Regions from separate parts of the Streptomyces sp. NPDC051041 genome, predicted to be linked through region 3. Evidence: riboswitches for the same ligand, from Rfam matches in the RefSeq annotation. Region 3 holds a riboswitch; each other region holds the start of a gene.
The links. A riboswitch is a leader RNA that binds a small molecule or an ion and turns the genes downstream of it on or off. The one in region 3 is predicted to bind cyclic di-AMP.
Positions count from the first base shown of each region.

Region 1: another riboswitch for cyclic di-AMP. It lies ahead of ACIBAI_RS12055 (transglycosylase family protein); the one in region 3 lies ahead of ACIBAI_RS14570 (M23 family metallopeptidase).
Region 2: another riboswitch for cyclic di-AMP. It lies ahead of ACIBAI_RS24165 (M23 family metallopeptidase); the one in region 3 lies ahead of ACIBAI_RS14570 (M23 family metallopeptidase).

Region 1 covers NZ_JBITFM010000005.1:309,006-314,766, reverse strand. Annotated here, with positions in the region: gene ACIBAI_RS12075 (exopolyphosphatase) at 1-404, opposite strand, end outside; gene ACIBAI_RS12070 (DUF501 domain-containing protein) at 401-940, opposite strand; gene ACIBAI_RS12065 (septum formation initiator family protein) at 977-1,453, opposite strand; gene eno (phosphopyruvate hydratase) at 1,568-2,857, opposite strand; gene ACIBAI_RS12055 (transglycosylase family protein) at 3,217-3,984, opposite strand; cyclic di-AMP (ydaO/yuaA leader) riboswitch at 3,989-4,157, opposite strand; gene ACIBAI_RS12050 (transglycosylase family protein) at 4,334-5,467, opposite strand; gene ACIBAI_RS12045 (cytochrome P450) at 5,661-5,761, opposite strand, start outside.
Region 2 covers NZ_JBITFM010000018.1:114,353-120,113, reverse strand. Annotated here, with positions in the region: gene trmB (tRNA (guanosine(46)-N7)-methyltransferase TrmB) at 1-487, shown strand, start outside; gene ACIBAI_RS24175 (PrsW family intramembrane metalloprotease) at 670-1,998, shown strand; gene ACIBAI_RS24170 (aldo/keto reductase) at 2,006-2,950, opposite strand; gene ACIBAI_RS24165 (M23 family metallopeptidase) at 3,048-4,085, opposite strand; cyclic di-AMP (ydaO/yuaA leader) riboswitch at 4,098-4,255, opposite strand; tRNA gene ACIBAI_RS24160 (tRNA-Met) at 4,738-4,811, opposite strand; gene ACIBAI_RS24155 (dihydrofolate reductase family protein) at 5,129-5,761, opposite strand, start outside.
Region 3 covers NZ_JBITFM010000007.1:106,832-112,592, reverse strand. Annotated here, with positions in the region: gene ACIBAI_RS14585 (GNAT family N-acetyltransferase) at 1-608, opposite strand, end outside; gene ACIBAI_RS14580 (HPr family phosphocarrier protein) at 785-1,066, shown strand; gene ACIBAI_RS14575 (GntR family transcriptional regulator) at 1,281-1,976, opposite strand; gene ACIBAI_RS14570 (M23 family metallopeptidase) at 2,238-3,002, opposite strand; cyclic di-AMP (ydaO/yuaA leader) riboswitch at 3,016-3,215, opposite strand; gene ACIBAI_RS14565 (M16 family metallopeptidase) at 3,417-4,805, opposite strand; gene ACIBAI_RS14560 (M16 family metallopeptidase) at 4,802-5,761, opposite strand, start outside.

The sequences.
Region 1 (5,761 bases), on a different contig from region 3:
GGGCGGTGCAGATCCCGCCGCCCGGCCAGTTCCCGCGTGGCGCCGGTGAAGGAGAACTCGGCCTCCTGGTCACCGGTGACGACCTCGGGTTCGACGCCGAGGATGTCCCTCACCCCGCGGACGAAGTCCTCCCGGTTCTCGGCGTCCCGGGACGCCGAGGTCGCCACGAAGCGCAGGCGCTCGACGCCGTGCTCCTCGATGACCGCCGCGTACTCGCGGCAGGCGGCGAAGGTCCGCTCCAGCGCCTCGGGGGCGAGGCGCCCGGTGCGGTCGACGCCCTGCCCGAGGCGGACGATGGTCATACGGCGGTCCAGCTCGGTCAGCTCACCGGTGTCCGGGTGCGCGTCGGCGACCAGGAGCCGGATGGAGTTCGTACCGCAGTCCACGGCGGCCACGCGGGTCACTTCTCGTCCTCCCCACAGGTGTCGGGAACCGTCACGCACGGCCCCTTGCGCCACCACTCGGGCAGCATGGCGAGGGCCTCGTCGCCCAGCGGGTTCACGCCCGGGCCGGCCGCCAGCGAGTGGGCGACCAGGACGTGCAGGCACTTCACCCGGTCCGGCATGCCGCCGGCGCTGGGGAAGCCCGTCAGCTCCTCGATCTCGTCCCGGCGCCGGATGTAGTCCTCGTGCGCGGCGCGGTAGGCGGCGGCCAGCTCGGGGTCGGTGCCCAGCCGGGCCGTCATCTCCTTCATCACGCCCTCCGCCTCCAGCGTGCCGATCGCCGAGGAGGCGCGCGGGCACGTCAGGTAGTACAGCGTGGGGAAGGGCGTGCCGTCGGGCAGCCGCGGCGCCGTCTCCACGACGTCCGGCTGTCCGCACGGACAGCGGTGCGCGATGGCGCGCAGCCCGCGCGGCGGGCGCCCGAGCTGCTGCTTGAACGCCTCGACGTCCGCGTCGGTGGGCTCGGTGCGCCCGGTGGGCGGCGGTGGGGTTTCCATGGCCGTACGAATGTCTCTCTGCTGTCGGTAAGGGGTTCACCGGGCGGAGGCGTCGGACCTGTCGACTCCGTCCCAGAGGTTCGCGTACCAGGGGCGGTCGGCCGTCCCCCGGTCGGCTCGGGACTGCCGGGCCGTGTCCGGGTCGATCATGACGTACCCCGTCTCCCCCGGCATCACGTAGTGCAGCCGCCGCCGGATCTGCTGCTCGGCGTACGCGTCGTCCTGCCAGCGCGCCTTGAGGTCGCGCAGCCGTTCGACCCGCTCACTGGCCTGCCGCTTCTCCCGTTCCAGGTCGGCGATCTCGGCGCGCTGGGAGACGTACTGCCGCATCGGGTAGGCGAGGGCCACGATCAGGGAGCAGACCACCATGGCGAGCAGCGCGGCCCGGCCGGTGAGCCGGGGGCGGCGGGCCTGGCGCCGGGTCTGGGAGCGGTAGACCCGGGCCGCCGTCTGCTCGCCGAGCAGCCGCAGTCTGGTCGCGGTGGAGAAACGGTCCCGGTTCTTCACGGGCATCTCGGCTCTCGCCTCCCCTTCCACGCGCGTACGTCCCCGCACACGGTACGGGACCGGGTGCGGGGACGTACGTACGGCGTCTCCTTCAGGAGCGGCGCTCGGCCCTTGCCGGGCTCACCGGTTCGCGGGGCGGAACCGCGGGAAGGCGCTGCGGCCGGCGTACACCGCGGCGTCGTCGAGGATCTCCTCGATGCGCAGCAGCTGGTTGTACTTGGCGACGCGCTCGGAGCGGGCCGGGGCGCCGGTCTTGATCTGGCCGCAGTTGGTGGCGACGGCCAGGTCGGCGATGGTGACGTCCTCGGTCTCGCCGGAGCGGTGGGACATCATGCACTTGTAGCCGTTGCGCTGGGCCAGCTCGACGGCGTCCAGGGTCTCGGTCAGCGAGCCGATCTGGTTGACCTTGACCAGCAGGGCGTTGCCGGCGCCCTCGTCGATGCCGCGCTGGAGGCGCTCGGGGTTGGTGACGAACAGGTCGTCGCCGACGAGCTGGACCTTGTCACCGAGCTTGGCGGTGATGTCCTTCCAGCCGTCCCAGTCCTCCTCGCTCAGCGGGTCCTCGATGGAGACCAGCGGGTAGGCGTCGACCAGCTCCGCGTAGTACGCGGTCATCTCCTCGGCGGTGCGCTCCTTGCCCTCGAAGACGTAGCGGCCGTCCTTGTGGAACTCGGTGGCGGCGACGTCCAGGGCCAGGGCGATCTGCTCGCCGGGCTGGTAGCCGGCCTCCTTGATGGCCTCCAGGATGAGGTCGAGGGCCTCGCGGTTGGAGCCGAGGTTCGGGGCGAAGCCGCCCTCGTCGCCGAGGCCGGTGGACAGGCCCTTGGACTTCAGGACCTTCTTCAGGGTGTGGTAGACCTCGGCGCCCCAGCGCAGGGCCTCGGAGAAGGACTCCGCGCCGATCGGGGCGATCATGAACTCCTGGATGTCCACGTTGGAGTCGGCGTGCGCGCCGCCGTTCAGGATGTTCATCATCGGCACCGGCAGCAGGTGCGCGTTGGGGCCGCCCAGGTAGCGGAACAGCGGCAGGTCGCTGGCCTCGGAGGCGGCGTGGGCGACGGCCAGGGAGACGCCGAGGATGGCGTTGGCGCCGAGGGAGCCCTTGTTGTCGGTGGCGTCCAGGTCGAACATGGCCTGGTCGATCAGGCGCTGCTCGGTGGCGTCGTAGCCGACCAGCTCCGGGCCGATCTGCTCGATGACGGCCAGGACGGCCTTCTCGACGCCCTTGCCCTGGTAGCGGCTCGATTCGCCGTCGCGGAGCTCGATGGCCTCGAAGGCGCCCGTGGAGGCGCCGGACGGGACGGCGGCACGACCCGTGCTGCCGTCGTCGAGGCCGACCTCGACCTCGACCGTGGGGTTGCCTCGGGAGTCCAGGATTTCCCGGGCTACGACGACGTCGATGGACGGCACGAGCATCTCCTTCTTGGAATGTGACGCGGGTTGGCAGGACCGTGACGGCTCCGCGAGTGAACCGTGGTGGCTCTGCGAGACGAGCCTAACCGGCTCGGGGCGATCGGCCAGCCGGTCACCCCTTTCACGGGGGAACCGGGAGTGAATTGTTTCCCAACGGAACAAAGAGGTCAACGGGCGGCCGTCTCCCCGTCCCGCGCCCGTACGCCCCCATCCCGCGCAAAAGCCCCGCCCCGGTGCGTACGGGGGAACACGCACCGGGGCGGGGAGCCCGTGGGGACGGGGGGACGGCCCTCACGGGGCTTCCATGACGGAGGACCCGGATGTGAGGGCGCTGCGGCGGGTCCGGGAGCCGCCTCTTACTTCAGGTGCAGCTGCTGGCCCGGGTAGATGAGGTCGGCGTCCTCGACGATGTCCTTGTTCAGCTCGAACAGCTTCGCCCAGCCGCCCCGGACGTCGTGCTCCGCGGCGATCGAGCTGAGGGTGTCGCCCTCGACGACCTTGTACTCGCCGTCGCCCTTCTTGACCTTCTCGCCGGTCGGGGTGGTGACGGTCTTCTGGGCGGCCGGGCGCTCGGCGGAGCGGGAGGCCGGCTGCTCGGTGGAGCGGGTGGTGGTCCCGCTGCTCTGCGAGGAGCCGCCCGAGGCGCCGTCGGAGGCCCCGCTGGACGAGCCGTTCGAGGAGGCACCGCTGGACGAACCGCTCGAGGAGGAACCGCTGGACGAACCGCTCGACGCGGAGCCGCCGGTGTACGCGGCGCCCGACAGGTTCTTGCCGCAGACCGGCCAGGCGCCCTTGCCCTGGCCCGCGAGGACCTTCTCGGCGATCTCGATCTGCTGCGCCTTGGTGGCCTGGTCGGCGGTGGCGGCGTACGCCGTGCCGCCGTACGCGGCCCAGGTGGAGGCGGAGAACTGCAGACCGCCGTAGTAGCCGTTGCCGGTGTTGATGGACCAGTTGCCGCCGGACTCGCACTGGGCGACGGCGTCCCACTCGGAGGCGGTGGCAGCGGAGGCCGTGCCGGACGCCATCAGCGGGGCGGCGACGGCTGCGCCGGTCACACCGGCGATGGCGATGGCGCGGGTGGCCTTGTTCGGACGGCGGTGCTTGCCCTTGCCGGAAAACAGCATGGTTGGATCCCCTCACCGACGCCTGCGAGGTGAGCTGTCGGGTTCGGGCCGGTCGAGTTGCCCGGCCGCGTCCCTCGCGGGACACGGCTTCACCCCTAGCCGGTTCCGACCTCAACTGCCGGTCCCGGCGCCTACCTTGGTTCCCCCGCTCCTGCCCACGGCGCTTGACGCGACGACTGTTCCCGGGCGGCCGCTGGCAGGATTCGGCGTTGCGGCAGCCGGGGCCCGCGGTGGCGAGCGGTCACGACCGTAGGCAGGCGCACCGCGGAATTTCAAAGACGATCAGGGCTTCTGAGATCTATCTCTCACTGCGCTTATATGCGACATTCAGCGGGAAACCCGACGCCAACTAGCGTCGCCCTCCGCCCGGTTCGGCCCCGATCTCGAGCGTCTGACCGGGGACGATGGCGTTCGGGTCGGCGCCGACGACGTCCCTGTTGCCGTCGTACAGGGCGCGCCATCCGCCTTGCAGGTCAAGGGAGTCGGCGATGGTCCAGAGGGTGTCGCCGGAACGGACGGTGTACGAGCCGTCGACGTCCTCGCGCGCGGCGTCGTCGCCGCGGGAGGCGTGCCGGCCGGAGGAGGCGCTCCCGCGCTCCTCGACCGCCTCCTCGTCGGCGCTGGGGCCGCGGTGGCGGCCGGTGCCGGCGGATCCGGTGTCGACCAGGTAGGAAGTGCCCACACTCTGTCCCGAGTTGTCCGCTTCGTCACTCTCGGGGGCGACGCTGGGCGAACCACCATCTTCCCGGACATCCGCGGATGTCCCGGACTCGGCGGATCCGTCCTTCGCGTTTGACGCATCGTCGGGAGCGGCGGACGGGGACGCCGGGACCGAAGGCGAGGAGGAGGAAGAGGAGGAGTCGGGAGACGTTTCGGGGGACGCCTCATGGGATGTTTCAGGCGAGTCGGACGAGTCACCCGAACCGGACTGCTCCGAGGAGTCCTTCGCCCCTTCGGCGTCTTCCGAGCCGGCCGGGCCCTCCGAACCGGCCGGACTTCCCGATTCCGCCGGGCTCGTCGGCCCTGCCGTGTTCCCGTAGTCCGCGGAACCGCCGGAGTCCCCGCCGGCCGGCTTCCCGTCCGCCGCGCCGGCGCCGGCGGACGCCGGGTCGTCCACGAGCCCGGCGAGCAGGCCGCACGTCGGCCACGCGGCGATGCCCTGGTCGGCGAGCATCTTCTCGGCGACGGATATCTGCTGGGACCGGCTGGCCTGGTCGGCGCTGGCCGCGTACGCCAGACCGCCGTACTTCTCCCAGTCCTCCTGGGACAACTGCAGGCCGCCGTAGTAGCCGTTGCCGGAGTTCTCGCTCCAGGCGCCGCCGGTCGCGCACTCGGCGACCCGGTCCCAGGCCGCGCCGTCGGCCGCGCTGGCGCCGGAGGCCCCGAGGAGCGGGATCGCGATGGCGGAGCCGGTCACTCCGGCGGCGACGACGAGGGCCGGAGCCTGGCGGGGGCGGCGGTGACGACCGTTCCCGGAGAGCATACGGGGACCTTTCCCGAGACAGCACGGACGGCGCGGCGGAGCGCACTCGGCGCCGCGCTGATGGGTGAACGTATCCGCAGGAGATCGCTTGTCACAAGTTCATGCCGCGCAGATCACGTGAAGATCACAGTCTTGAGAGCGTGTCACGTTTGCGCCGGCACGCAGCGGTCGTCGCGCCGTCACGCCGTGTCGGTCACGGCCCGCCGGGCGCGTCCGGCTCCGTGGCCGGCCCGGCGTGCCGTACGGGGGTGAAGGCGACCGGCAGCGTGCGCAGGCCCCGCATGATGAGCCCGC
Region 2 (5,761 bases), on a different contig from region 3:
CGCCGACCCGGACACCAACATCCTCGCCGTGGACGTCCACACCCCCGGCCAGGGCAACCTGCTGAACCTCGCCGACCACCGCGGCCTGTCCAACGTCCGCGTCGGCAACGGCGACGCCATCATCCTGCTGCGCGAGATGCTCGCCCCCGACTCCCTCGACGGCGTGCGCGTCTACTTCCCCGACCCCTGGCCCAAGAAGCGGCACCACAAGCGCCGCCTGATCCAGCCGGAGTTCCTCACGCTCGCCGCGTCCCGGATGCGGCCCGGCGCGGTCCTGCACTGCGCGACCGACTGGGAACCGTACGCCGAGCACATGCTCGACGTCCTCACCGCGCACCCGGACTTCGAGAACACCCAGCCCGACGGCGGTTTCGCACCACGTCCCGCCTTCCGGCCGCTGACCCGTTTCGAGAGCCAGGGTCTGGACAAGGGACACGTCGTGAACGACCTGCTCTTCCGCCGCGTACCGCACCGCGTGCGCCCGTGAGCGCACCGCAGCCCCGCGAGCACCGCGCACGCCCGTAGGCACCCCGCACGCCCGTAGGCACCGCGCACGACCGCGAGCACCCCGCGCCGCCGCGAGCGCCCCCGCGGCGGCAGGCGTCCCGTGCCGCGTTCGAGCGTCGGGCGCCGTCGTGGTCGGCGGCCTCCCTCGTTAGGGTCATTGCCGTGGCGACCTGTCCCCCGTACCCGATGCCCCCCGCCCCTCCCCCCGACGGCACGCGACGGCACGCGCACTGGTGGCAGCACGGCTGGGTGCGGCACGGCGCGCTGATCGCCCTGCTCGCGCTCTCCGGCCTCGTCATCCTGGCCCTCGTCCGCGAGCAGACCGGCACGGAGGGCTTCCTGGTCGGGCTCGGACTCGCGGTCCTGCCCGTGCCGCTGCTCGTGGCCGCCTTCCGCTGGCTGGACCGGGTGGCGCCGGGCCCCTGGCAGAACCTGCTGTTCTCCTTCGCCTGGGGCGCCTGCGCGGCGGCGCTGATGGCGATCGTCGCCAACAGCGCCGCGACCAGGTGGATAGCGACCGCGACAGCGGATCCGGCCGGCGCCGACACGCTCGGCGCGACCGTCATAGCGCCGGTCGTCGAGGAGTCCGCGAAGGCCGCCGCGGTCCTGCTGGTGTTCCTCTTCCGCAGACGGGACTTCACCGGGATCCTCGACGGGGTGGTGATAGCCGGGGTCACCGCCACCGGCTTCGCGTTCACCGAGAACATCCTCTACCTCGGCACCGCCTTCGGCACCGACCAGCTGACCGGGGACAGCGGCGTCGCCTCCGTGACGGCGGCGACGTTCTTCGTGCGCGTCGTCATGTCGCCGTTCGCGCACCCCTTGTTCACCGTCCTCACCGGCATCGGCTTCGGCGTCTGCGCGCTCCCGGCGGGACGCCGGCGGGCACGGCGGGTCCTCCCGCCGCTCTGCGGGCTGCTGCTCGCGATGGGCATGCACGCGATGTGGAACGGCTCGTCGACGCTGGGCGAGTACGGCTTCTTCGCGGTGTACGCGGTGTTCATGGTGCCGGCGTTCGGCCTGCTGACCTGGCTGGTGGTCTGGACCCGCCAGCGCGAGCTGAGGACCGTGCGGGATGAGCTGCCCGTGTACGCGGCGGCCGGGTGGCTGACGCCGGCCGAGCCGTTCGCGCTCGGCTCGATGCGGGCGCGGCGCCTCGCCCGGCGGTACGCCCGCCGCCACGCCGGGAGGGCGGCGGCGCGGGCGGTGGCGCAGTACGAGGCGTACGCGACGTCCCTGGCCTTCCTGCGGCACCGGGGGCGCCGTGGCCGCGCGGGCGCGGACTTCGTCGTACGGGAGCGGGAGCTGCTGGCCGAGCTGTGGCGGCGGCGGGACGTGGCGCGTCCCGCGCTGGACCACGCGGCGAGGGCGACGGCGCCTCCGGTGCGGGGGGCCGCGCCGCCGTGGCCGACGTACGGGTACGGGTACGGGTACGGCCACCCGGCGTATCCGTACGCCGGGTCCCGTCCGTACAACCCCTACCGCTCGTAGCGGTCGATCAGGCGGACGCCGCCGTCAGCCTCGCCAGTTCCTCCTGGGTGAGCCGCAGTTCGCCCACCCCCAGCAGCGCCGGGAGCTGCTCCACCGTGCGGGCCGAGGCGATCGGGGCCGCCACCGTCGGCTGGGCCGCCAGCCAGGCCAGGGCGACCGTGGCCACCGCCACCCCGTGGGCCTCGGCGGTCTCGTCCAGGGCCGCGAGGACCTTCCGGCCCCGCTCGGTCCGGAGGTGCTCCGCCGCGGCGCCCGCCCGCGGGCTGTCGACGTCGGCGCCGGGCCGGTACTTGCCGGTGAGGAAGCCGGACGCGAGGGCGTAGTAGGGGACGGCGGCCAGGCCGCTGCGCTCGGCGAGGTCCCGCAGCTCGCCCTCGTAGGTGTCGCGCGAGACCAGGTTGTAGTGCGGCTGGAGCGCCACGTACCGGGCGAGGCCCTCCCGGTCGGAGAACTCCAGCGAGGCCCGCAGCCGGTCGGCGGAGATGTTGGAGGCGGCGATGTACCGCACCTTGCCCGCCCTCACCAGCTCGTCGAGCGCGCCGATGATCTCCTCCACCGGCACCTCGGGCTTGTCGAAGTGGGTGTAGTAGAGGTCGATGTAGTCGGTGTCCAGGCGGCGCAGCGAGGCGTCGGCGGCGGCCTTGATGTTCGCGGCCGTCAGGCCCGGGTACTCCGGGTGCTGGCTGACCTTGGTGGCGATCACGACGTCCGACCGGTTGCCGCGCGCCTTGATCCACTTGCCGATGATGGTCTCGGACTCGCCGCCCCGGTTGCCCTCGACCCATGCCGAGTAGGAGTCGGCGGTGTCGACGAAGTTGCCGCCCGCGGCCGTGTAGGCGTCGAGGACGGCGAAGGAGGCGGCCTCGTCGGCGGTCCAGCCGAAGACGTTGCCGCCGAGGGAGAGCGGGAAGATTTCGAGGTCGGACGAGCCGAGTGTGCGCAGAACAGTCATGTCCTACGTCAACCCTCCCGGCGGACGATCGCATTCCGCATCGTCCGCCCCGGCACGTCCGAGACCTCGCCCGACCGCGCGCCCCGCGGCCCGGGGCTTACGGGTTCAGCCCCTTGCTCCGCAGCCAGGCCAGCGGGTCGATCCCGGAGCCGCCGCTCCCGGAGTGCACCTCCAGGTGGAGGTGGGCGCCGGTGACGTTGCCGGTGGCGCCCACGCGGCCGATGACGTCGCCGGTGGTGACCTTCTGGCCGACGCTGACGCTGATGGAGGACTGGTGGGCGTACCAGATCTCGGTTCCGTCGTCGAGGGTGAGCACCGTCTTGTAGCCGTAGGAGCCGTCCCAGCCGGCCGCGGTGATCGTGCCGCTGTGCACCGCCTTGATCAGCGTGCCCGTCGGCGCGGCGAAGTCGAGGCCGGTGTGGTAGCCGGAGGACCAGTAGGGACCGGCCTGCCCGAAGGTGGAGGTGAGGGTGTACGAGGAGGTGGGCAGCGCGTACTGCTTGGCCAGCGCGGCCAGCCGCTCCGCCTCGGCCTTCTTCCTCGCCTCCTCCTCCGCCTTCTTCTTCGCGGCGGCGGCCTTGGCCTCGGCCTCCTTCTCCGCCTCGGCGGCGGCCTCCGCGGCGGCCTTCGCGGCGGCGGCCTCGGCCTCGGCGGCGGCCTTGCTCGCGATCTGGTCCTGCTGCTGCTCGGCCTGCGCCATGATCCGGGCCCGCAGCGCCTCGCCGGCGTCGGAGGCGCCCTGCGGGGTGTCGGCGGAGTCGGCGCCGAGGGTGCTGAGGGGGGTGGAGGCCTCGGGGACCTCCTCCTGCTCGTCGTCGTCGGAGATCAGCGAGCCGACGGAGGGCAGGTCGGGCATGGAGATGGACACCGGGGGCTTGCCGGTGTTGGCGCTGGCCATGCCGCCCGCGCCGACGGCCGCGATGACGCCGACGCCGAGGACGGTGGAGCTGCGGGCGAGGCCGCCGCGCTGCTTGGCGACGCGGTGCCGGCCGCGTACCGGGCGGACGGACTCCTCGGTGGGGTTCCACTCCTCCCACGGGCCCTCGTCGGTGCGGGGGCCGCCGTAGCCGAAGACCTCGATGTCACGCTGGCCCGGCACGGGCGGGACTTGCGTAGCAGACCGGTTGGACGCCACGTGGGCGCGCTCCTTTCCTTCCGTCTCCGCCTACCGGGTTAGCTGACGGGTTCGGAGCGGGAAGGTCTCCTACGCGCGTATACCGACCGTGTCTCCACGGCGGCATCCGCTCGATTCACCCCAAGGTGGTGGTTCCCCGGTTCCCTCGCGGGATTCGGCGCGTGCGCACGGAGCCGCCTTCTGTGACGGCTGGGACGACCGCGCTGCGTTATCGAACGTTAATAGACGGGGGGTGCGGATTCCAAGCCGTTCCCCTTGATCGTTCAGGATTTCGTCAGGGAATTATCGCCCACGACCGGCGAAAACCGGGCGAGTTGACCGCACATCGGTAAACCTCTGAAGGGACCATCAGATCTGACGTTGTGTCAGTTGTTATGCGGAGGGCTGCCGCCCGGTCACGGGACGTGACAGCGGTCGAAGGCCTCCGCGGGACCGGCGGGCGCCCTGTCGTCCCTCCCGCCGCCCCGGAGTGCCGCGCCGCCCGGTTCCGCGTACGCCCGCCCGCCGGCCGGCCCGGTCCGTCCGGCCTTCCCGGCCGGGGCGCTCGCAGGGAGGGCCGTGAAGCCGGCCGGATGCTCGCGGGTCGGGCGGGCCGGACGGGTGAACGCGCCGAAGGCCGGGATCCTTGAGGATCCCGGCCTTCGGCCTTCAGTAGCGGGGACAGGATTTGAACCTGCGACCTCTGGGTTATGAGCCCAGCGAGCTACCGAGCTGCTCCACCCCGCGTCGTTGTGTCTCCAGTGTACGCCATGCGCAGGACAGGAAGCACACGCGTTCCCGGCCCCGCTTCCCACCAGCGGTTTCCGGCCGTCCGCCGGGGGCGGCCCGCGCGGGCCGGGGCTTCCGGACGAGGCGGGGGGGAAGGCGGTGCGCGGCACGTGCTCGAACCCGCCGTACGCGGTCGGCGGGCCGCCCCTCGTCCGGGCGCGCCGCCCGGCCTCCGCGGCCCGTGCCGGGGCGGCCCGGCCGTTCCGGCCGGTGTGCCGGGGCGGCGTGGCGGCCGGGCCGCCGGTCCCTCGGGGCGTGCCGCGGCCCGGCGGTCCTCAGCCCAGCAGGTGGCGGTTCGGGGCCTTGGCCCGGTCCTCGTACTCCGGGAGGACGAGGACCTGCGCGCCGTGCGCCGTCAGCACCCCGGTGCCGTCGGCGTCCGGGACGAACGTGTCCGGCTCCCGCCAGGCCGTGACCACCCGCCGTACCCCCGCGTCGAGGATCAGCCGGGCGCAGGGCGCGGGCCGGGACGCGCGGCGGGCGCAGGGCTCCAGGCTGGAGTACACCGTGGCGGTGGCGAGCCGCGGGTCCGTCGGGTCGAGCTTCGCCAGCGCGGCCTCCTCGGCGTGCGCCACCGCGTCCCCGCCCTCCCGCGAGTGGCCGCGGGCGAGTTCCGTGCCGTCGGCGGCCACGACGACCGCGCCGACGCTGAACGCCGTCCGCGACGGCGGGCACCGGTCGGCCAGTTCGCAGGCGAGCGCCAGCCAGTGCCGGTCGGCGGCGGACACCGTCGCGCCGGTGCCGGGCGCGGTGGGTTCGTAGCGCATGAGGACGACGTCCTCGATCCGCCGTGCCTCCACCAGCCGCAGGCGTCCGCGCTGGTAGGCGCCGGGCCCGAACAGCCGGGGCGCGTCCGGGTCGCCCACCAGCAGCGGGGCCAGCACCAGCTGGAGTTCGTCGGCGAGGCC
Region 3 (5,761 bases):
ACGGCCAGCGAGCGGCCGGTCGGTTCGAGGTCGAGCTCCAGGCGGACGACGCCGTCCTCGAAGCTGCGCTTCTGGGTGTACCCGGCGTCCGTGAACACCTTGATCATCTTGGTGTTGGCGGGCAGCACCTCGGCGGCGAAGCGGCGGATGCCGCGCTCCCGGGCGACGGCGGCGATGTGTTCGAGGAGGGCGGAGGCGACGCCGCGGCCCTGGTGGGCGTCCTGGACCAGGAAGGCGACCTCGGCCGTCTCGGACGGGGCGGGGCCGGCCGCGGACGGGTGGGCCGGGGCCGGCACGGCCGCGCCGTCGGCGCCGATCCGGTCGTAGCGTACGGTGGCGATGAACTCGCCGCCGACCGTGGCCGCGAGTCCCACCCGGTCCACGAAGTCGTGGTGCGTGAAGCGGTGGACGTCCTTGGCGGACAGGCGGGGGTAGGGCGCGAAGAAGCGGTAGTACTTCGACTCGTCCGACACCTGCTCGTAGAAGCTGACCAGCCGGTCCGCGTCGTCGACGGTGATGGGGCGGATGCGCGCGGTGCCGCCGTCGCGCAGCACCACGTCGGCCTCCCAGTGGGCGGGGTACTCGTGCCGGTCCGGCGAGGTCTGCATGGGCCCCAGCGTAAGGCTCGCGTCCGGCGACGGCGCGGGGCAGGCTGTGGGGGACGGAGGTTCGGGCCGAGGCCGCGGCCCGAACGCCGCCCCGGAGGGACGCGCGTCCCTCCGGGCATGCTTCACGATATGGGAAACTGGTCTAGACAACCCTGAACACCGAAGGGCAGCAACACATGGCTGAGCGCCGCGTCAACGTCGGCTGGGCCGAGGGCCTCCACGCCCGCCCCGCCTCCATCTTCGTCCGAGCCGCCACGGCCGCAGGCGTCCCGGTGACGATCGCCAAGGCAGGCGGCACCCCCGTCAACGCGGCCTCCATGCTGGCCGTCCTGAGCCTGGGCGCCCAGGGCGGCGAGGAGATCGTCCTCGCGTCGGACGCCGAGGGCGCCGACGCCGCCCTGGACCGGCTGGCGAAGCTGGTCTCCGAGGGCCTGGAGGAGCTCCCCGAGACCGTCTGACGCCCCTGCGCGGCTGAACCGGCGCGGTTTTCGCGGGGCCGGCCGCGCACGGTCGGATTTCCGGTCGGCGGCGGGGACGCCGTCGATTCCGGGACGCCGTCCCACACCCCCGAAGGGCTCGTCCGAATTACCGGGCGAGCCCTTCTGATTTTCCACTTCCGGGCAGCAGGAAAAATCCCCCCGGATTTCCTGCTCTTTGTATACGGCCTCCTTGTTAATGCCGCAGGCTCGGCATGTTTACGGGAGGTTGCGAATTCCTCACACGCTCCGGGCGGTCCGCGCCCGGGGCGAACCGCAGCCGGTGCGCGGCGGCCGCGCGCTCGTTGTGCAGCGCCGTCAGCGCCCGCGCGCGTTCGCTGTCGCCGCGCGCCACGGCGTCCACGATCGCCCCGTGCTCCGCCCAGGTCTCCACGGGGCCGGCGGGCGCCTGCACGGTGTACATCCAGGCGATCTTGTGGCGCAGCTGGGTCAGCGTCGCGGTCAGCGCGGGGCTGCCGGAAGCCTGGGCGAGCGTCTCGTGGAACCAGCCGCCCAGGGAGCGCAGGTCCTCGCCGCCGCCCCGGCGGGCGCGCTCCTGGCCGATCCTCACCAGGCCGCGCAGCACCTTCAGATGGGCCTCGGTGCGCCGCTGGGCGGCCCGGGAGGCGCCGAGCGGCTCCAGGAGCCCGCGCATCTCCAGCAGGTCGGCGGCCTCCTGCTCGGTGGGTTCCGCGACGCACGCGCCCGCGTGCCGCCGGGTCACCACGAAGCCCTCGGCCTCCAGGGTGCGCAGGGCCTCGCGCACGGGGACGCGCGAGACGCCGTAGCGGCGTGCGAGAACTTCCTCGGTGAGGCGGCTGCCGCGCTCGTGGACACCCGCGACGATGTCGTCCCGGATGGCCGTGCACACCGAGTGCGCCGGAATACGCATGACCGACCTCCGCCTTAATCCCCGTGAAACGCCGACGATGGACGCGTGTTCCGTGACTCTATTGCAATGAGCCGGAATTTCCGACGGCGGCCCGGAAATCATGGATATTTTTTGGACATCCGGCCGTACGGAACGCCGAAAGCCCCGGCTCGGGGAGCCGGGGCCGCGGGAGACGCAACCGTCCGCCGCCGGACGCCCACGGGAGCGTGCGGCGCCGGGCCTCGCGCGCGGGGCGGACCCCGTGCACGGGGGCGTGCGGCGTCAGAGGTCCACGCCGTGCGAGCGGAGGTAGGCGACCGGGTCGATGTCGGAGCCGTACCCGGCGGCCGTGCGGGCCTCGAAGTGCAGGTGCGGCCCGGTGACGTTGCCGGTCGCGCCGGACAGGCCGATCCGCTGGCCCGGGAGCACCGTCTGGCCCACCGAGACGCCGATGGACGACAGGTGGCCGTACTGGGTGTACGTGCCGTCGTGCATCCTGATCACGATCTGGTTGCCGTACGCGCCGCCCCAGCCGGCCTCGACGACGGTGCCGGCGCCGACCGCCTGGACGGGGGTGCCGCCGGCCGCGTGGAAGTCGACGCCGGTGTGGGTGCCGGAGGACCAGACGGCGCCGCCGGCCCGGTAGCCGGTGGAGACGTAGGAGCCGGCGATGGGCGGCACGTAGGTGTCCAGACGCTTGCGCTCGGCCTCGCGGGCGGCGCGCTCCTTGGCCTCGCGCGCCTTCTTCGCCGCCTCGGCCGCCTCCTTGCGCGCGATCTGGGCGGCCCGCTTCTCGGCGGCGGCCTCCTCGGCGGCCTGCTTCTGGGCGGCGGCCTGGGCCTCGATCTGGGCGGCCATGGAGTCCCCGAGGGCGAGGACGGGGGTGAGGCCGGTCTGCTCGGCGGCGGGCCCGGCGGCGAGGGCGGGGGCCGCGGCGGCGCCGATGACGCCGGTGGTGGTGAGGGCCGCGACGCCCGCCGCGCGGGCGGTGGTGCGGTGCGGCCGGCCGGAACGGCGGTGCCTCCCGGTGGCGCGGGTGAACGCCATGAAGTGCGCTGGTCCTTTCCTTCCCTCTCGCCTGCCGGGTTAGCTGACGGGTTCGGAGCAGGAAGGTCTCCTACGGGCCCCCTCGCGTTCGCGCGGGCGCCCGATTCACCCCGGGGGGACTGCTGGTCCCCTCCGGCCGCGGAGGCGGCGGGAGGAGGGTGGGTCCCCGGCTCCCCCGGCTCGCGCCGTACGGGGATTCGGCGATGGCTGCCCGCTGCCGCGGGTGCGGCGCACTGCCTGACGGACAGCCCGGAAGACGTTAAACGCGCCGGCTTCCGAACCCCAAACACGACGCGGGTTTTGTAGCGCATCCCACAGGCCGGACAGGCAACCTCCGCCCCGATCCGGACATATCCCTACATAAGGGAGCCCTGGTGACGTATCCGCCGCCAGGGCTCCCGCGCGCGCGTGCCGCTACTCGGCGGACACCACGGTGACCTCACCGATGCCGAGGGCCTCCACCGGCTCCTTGATCTGCGCCGCGTCGCCGACGAGGACGGTCACCAGGCGGTCCACCGGGAAGGCGTTCACGACCGCCGCGGTGGCCTCCACGGTGCCGGTCTCGGCGAGCCGGCGGTACAGCGCGGCCTGGTAGTCGTCGGGCAGGTGCTGCTCGACCTGGTCGGCCAGGGTGGCGGCGACGGCCGCCGCGGTCTCGTACTTCAGCGGCGCCACGCCCACCAGGTTCTGCACGGCGACGTCGCGCTCGGCGTCGGTGAGCCCCTCCTCGGCGAGCGTGCGCAGCACCGTCCACAGGTCCCGCAGGGCGGGCCCGGTGTTCGGGGTGTCCACGGAGCCGCTGATGGCGAGCATCGCGGCGCCGGTGCCCTCCGGGGAGGACCTGAGGACCTGCCCGAACGCCCGCACGCCGTAGGTGTAGCCCTTCTCCTCGCGCAGGACGCGGTCCAGGCGGGAGGTGAGGGTGCCGCCGAGGCAGTACGTGCCGAGCACCTGCGCGGGCCACACGCCATCGTGCCGGTCCGGGCCGGTGCGGCCGATCAGCAGCTGCGTCTGGACGGCGCCGGGGCGGTCCACGATGACGACCCGGCCGGTGTCGTCGGCGATCACCGGGGGCACCGGCCGCGGCTCGGCCGGGGAGCCGGTCCACGCGCCGAGCGTGTCGCCGAGCAGCGCGTCGAGGTCGATGCCGGTGAGGTCGCCGACGACCACGGCGGTGGCCGTGGCGGGGCGGACGTGCTTCTCGTAGAAGGCGCGGACGGCCGCGGAGTCGATGTTCGCGACCGTCTCCTCGGTGCCCTGGCGCGGGCGCGACATGCGCGAACTCGCCGGGAACAGCTCCCTGGAGAGCTCCTTGGCGGCCCGGCGGGCGGGGTTGGCCAGCTCGTGCGGGATCTCGTCGAGCCGGTTGCGCACCAGCCGCTCCACCTCGCCGTCCGCGAACGCGGGCGCCCTGAGGGCGTCGGCGACCAGCCCGAGCGCCTTGGCCAGGCGGGAGGCCGGCACCTCCAGGCTCAGGCGTACGCCGGGGTGGTCGGCGTGCGTGTCGAGGGTGGCGCCGCAGCGCTCCAGCTCGGCGGCGAACTCCTCGGCGGAGTGCTTGTCGGTGCCCTCGGCGAAGGCCCGCGCCATGATCGTGGCGACGCCGTCGAGGCCGGCCGGCTCGGCGTCCAGGGGGGCGTCGAGGAGGACCTCGACGGCGACGACCTGCTGGCCGGGGCGGTGGCAGCGCAGGACCGTCAGGCCGTTGCCGAGCGTCCCGCGCGTGGGGGCCGGGAACGCCCAGGGCCTGGGCTCGCCTCCCTCGGGCCGGGGGTGGAACTCCATCGTGGCGAGCTCGGTCACTTCGCCGCCTCCTCGTTGTCGTCGGTGGCCGCGGCGTCCGCTTCCCCGGCCTCGGTGGCGATCGGCTCGTAGACGAGCACCGCGCGGTTGTCGGGGCGCAGGCGGGCCTTGGCCACCTCCTGGACCTCCTCCGCCGTCACCTCCAGCACGCGCTGGACGGCGGTCAGGGCGAGCTGGGGGTCGCCGAAGAGGACCGCGTACCGGCACAGCTCGTCGGCGCGGCCCGCGACCGTGCCGAGCCGGTCCAGCCACTCGCGCTCCAGCTGGGCCTGGGCGCGCTCCATCTCCTCGGCCGTGGGGCCCTCCTCGGCGAACCGGGCGAGCTCCTCGTCGACGGCGGCCTCGATGACGGGCACCTCGACGTCACCGGACGTCTTCACGTCCAGCCAGCCCATCGAGGGCGCCCCGGCCAGCCGCAGCAGGCCGAACCCGGCGGCCACCGCCGTGCGGTCGCGCCGGACGAGCCGGTTGTACAGGCGGGAGGACTCGCCGCCGCCCAGGACGGTGAGCGCCAGGTCGGCCGCGTCGCACGCGCGCGTGCCGTCGTGCGGCAGGCGGTAGGCCGCCATCAGGGCGCGCGCCGGGACCTCCTCCTCGACGACCTCGCGCAGCTGCCGGCCGATGATGTCGGGCAGCGAGCCGTCCCGGGGCTCCGGCTTGCCGTCGTGGGCCGGGATGGAGCCGAAGTACTTCTCGACCCAGGCGAGCGTCTGCTCGGGGTCGATGTCGCCGACGACCGACAGCACCGCGTTGTTCGGCGCGTAGTACGTGCGGAAGAACTGGCGGGCGTCCTCCAGGGTCGCCGCGTCCAGGTCGGCCATCGAGCCGATCGGGGTGTGGTGGTAGGGGTGGCCCTCCGGGTAGGCCAGGGCGGTCAGCCGCTCGAAGGCCGTGCCGTAGGGGACGTTGTCGTAGCGCTGGCGGCGCTCGTTCTTGACGACGTCCCGCTGGTTCTC